2 regions of the Micromonospora sp. CNZ309 genome follow, and region 2 is predicted to be linked to the other one. Evidence: riboswitches for the same ligand, from Rfam matches in the RefSeq annotation. Region 2 holds a riboswitch; the other holds the start of a gene.
The links. Region 2 has a riboswitch for cobalamin ahead of bluB (5,6-dimethylbenzimidazole synthase). Riboswitches for the same ligand answer to the same signal wherever they lie in the genome.

Region 1: another riboswitch for cobalamin. It lies ahead of CLT72_RS04155 (ribonucleoside-diphosphate reductase subunit alpha); the one in region 2 lies ahead of bluB (5,6-dimethylbenzimidazole synthase).

The regions. Positions count from the first base shown of each region.
Region 1 covers NZ_PJNG01000001.1:1,074,465-1,076,658, reverse strand. Annotated here, with positions in the region: gene CLT72_RS04155 (ribonucleoside-diphosphate reductase subunit alpha) at 1-1,035, opposite strand, end outside; cobalamin riboswitch at 1,254-1,468, opposite strand; gene CLT72_RS04150 (ArsR/SmtB family transcription factor) at 1,852-2,181, shown strand; gene CLT72_RS04145 (cation efflux transmembrane domain-containing protein) at 2,181-2,194, shown strand, end outside.
Region 2 covers NZ_PJNG01000001.1:5,527,182-5,529,375, reverse strand. Annotated here, with positions in the region: gene CLT72_RS23555 (Rieske (2Fe-2S) protein) at 1-268, opposite strand, end outside; gene bluB (5,6-dimethylbenzimidazole synthase) at 396-1,028, opposite strand; cobalamin riboswitch at 1,079-1,253, opposite strand; gene CLT72_RS23545 (EamA family transporter) at 1,376-2,194, shown strand, end outside.

The sequences.
Region 1 (2,194 bases), 4.5 Mb from region 2:
GTCGAACAGCGACCACATCCCGTCGGCCTCCACCCGCCGCATGAACTCGTCCGGGATCCAGTTGGCCAGGTTCAGGTTGTGGGTGCGCCGGGCGTCCTCACCGGTGTTGTCGCGCAGCTGGAGGAACTCCTCGACGTCCGGGTGCCACGGCTCCAGGTAGACGCAGGCCGCGCCCTTGCGCCGGCCGCCCTGGTTGACCGCCGCCACCGAGGCGTCGAGCGTCCGCAGCCACGGCACGATCCCGTTGGACTGACCGTTGGTGCCCCTGATCAGCGCGCCCCGGGAGCGGACCCGGGAGAAGGCGATGCCGATGCCGCCGGCGAACTTCGACAGGTTCGCCACCTGCGCGTACCGCTGGTAGATCGAGTCCAGCTCGTCGCGCGGGGAGTCGACCAGGTAGCAGGAGGACATCTGGGTGTGCCGGGTGCCGGAGTTGAACAGCGTCGGCGAACTCGGCAGGTACGCCAGGCTCGACATCAGCCGGTAGAACCCGACCGCCTCGTCCGGCGCCTGCGACAGGCCGCAGGCCACGCGCAGCAGCCAGTACTGCGGGGTCTCCAGCACCAGCCGGCTCGTCGGGTGACGCAGCAGGTAGCGGTCGTAGACCGTACGCAACCCGAAGTACTCGAAGCGCAGGTCGCCGCGCGGGTCGACGGCGGCGTCGAGGACGCCGGCGTGGGCGGCGACGAACGCGGCGGTGTCGTCGCCGATCAGCCCCTCGGTGTGGCCGCGCCGGATCGCCTCGCTGAAGGAGCCGATGCCCTGCCGGCGGACCTCCTTGTCGACGTAGCCGGCCAGCAGGCGGGCCGCCAGCCGCGAGTACTGCGGCTCCTCGCCGATCATCTCCGCGGCGGTCTGGATGGACAGCCGGTCCAGTTCGGCCGTCGTCGCCCCGTCGTACAGGCCGCTGATCGTCCGGGTCGCCACCCGCAGCGGGTCGACGTCGGCGAGGTCGTCGGCCCACCGCTCGACCGCCCGGACGATCCGGTTGACGTCGACCGCCTCGGCGCCGCCGTCGCGCTTACGGACCCGCATCTGCGGTCGCCGCTGGCCCGCCACGGCCGCATCGTCGGCCGCCGTGCCGGCGGCCGGAACAACCTCGGTGACTGTCACCACTCACTCCTCGCGAGCCTTGATCCCAGACGGATTTCCTGGGCACGCGGGGAGCGGACACCGACGACGACGCGCGCGAGCACGCGTCGGGATGGCGTCGGCCGTCCCACGCGGCCTCGGACCGCCACACACCCTGCTGCGGGCGTACGGCGCACTGGCAGGTCTTCGGACTCGCGGGCGCGACCGGACTCGCCGGTCTCCTACTGGCCGTCGCTTCCCAGGCCGTTGGCGGCCCAGTGCTGATGACGGCGGTCGTTCCCACTCACCGCTGCGGGGCAGTCCCGGATTCCCACCGGGTTCCCTCTTGCCTCGACCGCTCCGGATGAGCGGCCGAACCAGCTGCGCCGACACCATATATAGGGTTGGCCGCGTTGTCACACCCCACATGTCGGTCCCGGGCGTGTCGTCGGCGAGGCGGATGACGCCTGTCGATCGCACGCCGGACGCCCGCGTCGATGCACCGCCGGACGAACTCCACGGCACGCTGCGCCCGGCAACGAGCGGTGATCGGGACGCGTCGGACGTCAAGACCGCCGGGTGCGGTCCACAGGGTCCTGATCACCGGGTGACGACCCACGCGGGCGGGGCGCGGCGCTGCGGTAGCGGCTTACGGACGCCGGTAGCGCGCCAGCGGGGCCGCTGCCACCGGCGGGGCCGCGCCCGTCGACACCCGGCCCGCGAGGCCAGCGCAGACCGCGCCGCCTCCGATCGGTACATCGTCGACTGTACTATCGGGGCGTGGAGACGTTGACGTACGGCACGGTGCTGGCGCGCTTCGGTCACGCCCTGTCCGATCCGACCCGGGCGCGGTTGCTGCTGGCGCTACGCGACGGGCCGGGCTATCCCGCGGAGCTGGCCGAACTGCTGGGCACGACCCGGCAGAACCTGTCGAACCACCTGGCGTGCCTGCGCGGCTGCGGCCTCGTGGTCGCCGCGCCCCAGGGGCGGCGCACCCGCTACGAGTTGGCCGACGCCCGACTGGCCCACGCCCTGACCGACCTGCTCGGCCTCGCCCTGACGGTCGATCCCGCCGCCTGCCCGGGCTCCGCCGAGAAGGGCTGCTGCTGATGAGCCTGCCCCT
Region 2 (2,194 bases):
CGGCCGGGAGGGCGCTGACGGTGCCCACCGCGCACAGCGTGGTGGCGGCCCGGCGCTGCCCCGGCATGAGGTCCAGCACCGCCGTGCTGATCCACGCGCCGACCGGCACCTGCACCATCGCCGGGTGCAGCGGATGGCCCAGCCACACGCCGTGCAGCAGGTCGCGGACCCGCTGCGGTCGGAGGGTGGCCTGGACGGCGCGCTGCAACCGGTCGCCGACCCGGTCCAGACCGGATGCCTGCTCGATCTTCGTCAGGAGTGCTCGCACCTGTACCGACTTCCCGGCAGGAGCCGCCGCAAACCGGTCGGCGGTGACGGATCCGCAGCGGTACGTGAGGAGCGCCCCGCCGGCCCGTAACGGGACGCCCTCACCGAGGTCAAAGTGGGCAGGCAGGTCAGGGTGCCGTCGGGGCCGCCCAGCGGTCGTGGTGGATCGCGTCGGCCAGCGGGCGCTTCTGCCGCCAGCCGTGCCGGGCGAGGTCGGGTACCGCCTCGAAGTGGGTGACCGGCCCGAGGCAGAGCCACGCCACCGGCCGGATTCCGTCGGGGATGCCGAGCAGCTCGGCGAGCCAGGGCTCCCGGTAGAACGACACCCAGCCCACCCCGAGCTCCTCAGCGGTCGCGGCGAGCCAGAGGTTCTGGATGGCCAGGCAGGTCGAGTAGAGCCCGGTGTCGGCGATGGCGTGCCGGCCGAGCACGGCGGGGCCGCCCCGGGCCTGGTCGTGGGTGACCACCACGGACAGCGTCGACTCCAGGACACCATCGATCTTGATGCGGGCGAACCGTTCGGCCGCCTCCCCGTCGAGCGTCGCGGCGAAGGCGTCCCGCTCGGTGTGCACGTGCTCGTGGAACCGGCGGCGCAGCCCCGGGTCGCGCACCACCACGAAGTCCCAGGGCTGCGAGTAGCCGACGCTCGGCGCGGCGTGCGCCGCCGACAGCACCCGGTGCAGCGTCTCCTCGGGCACCGGCGCCCCGGTGAACTGGGCGCGTACGTCCCGGCGGCGGTGGATGACGTCGTACAGATCCAAGGCAGGCTCCCGCTGCGCTCGGCCCACGCCACGCCGGACGCGGGCACCGGACGCGAGGCCGGTCTTCGGACTCCCGGATCGACGCCTGGCCGTCCGCCTTCCCGGCCCGGGCGGGCCAGTGGCTGCGCGTACGCGTGGACGGTGGCTCCCCGGTCACCGCGGCGGGCCCGTGCCGGATTCGCACCGGCTTCCCGATTCTCCCCGCTCGCGCGGGGCACCTCACATGATCGTGCCGTCGGCGATGCTAGCGCCGCCCGGCCCGCCCCGTTCCGGCGGGCGGCGCTAGCGCACCCGCAGCAGTGGAAATCCGCTCGCGGGTCGCACGCTCCGGTACCACTGTGGTCCGGGTGTACGCACTCTCCTCCCGACCGCTGCCGGCCGGCCGACCGGCGACCCGACTGACGCTCGCGCTGGGGCAGCCCCGAGCCGTGCCGCCGCCGCTGCTGATGCTGCTCGGCATGCTCTCCACCCAGGTCGGCGCGGCCGTCGCGAAGCAACTCTTCGGCAGCACCAGCGCCAGCGGCACCACCACGCTGCGGCTCGGCTTCGCCGCGCTCATCCTGCTGGTCCTGGCCCGGCCGGGGCTGCGCCTGGGCTGGCGTACCGCCGGTCTGGTCGCGGCGTTCGGGCTGGCCCTGGCGGTGATGAACCTCGCCTTCTACGCGGCCCTGGACCGGGTGCCGCTGGGCGTCGCGGTCACCATCGGCTTCGCCGGACCGCTGCTGGTGTCGCTGGCCGCCAGCCGCCGGCTCGCCGACGTGGCGTGGGCGGCGCTGGCCGGCGGCGGGGTGCTGCTGATCAGCGGGCTCGGCGGGACGGGGGTGGACCGGCTGGGGCTGCTGTGCTGCGTGGCCGTCGCGGTGGGTTGGGCCGGCTACGTACTGCTCGGCAAGGCGGTCAGCGCCCGGGTGCCGGGCAGCCGGGGCCTCGCGCTGGGGATGGCCGTCGCCGCGCTGGCCGTGCTGCCGTTCGGGGTCGCCGGCAGCGGCACGGCCCTGCTCGACCCGTGGACCCTCGCGCTGGGCGCGGCGGTGGCGCTGCTGTCGTCGGTGCTGCCGTACTCGGCGGAGATGGCGGCGCTGCGCCGGATGCCGGCCCGCGTCTTCGCGATCCTGCTCAGCCTGGAGCCGGCGATCGGCGCGCTGGTCGGGCTGGTGCTGCTGGGC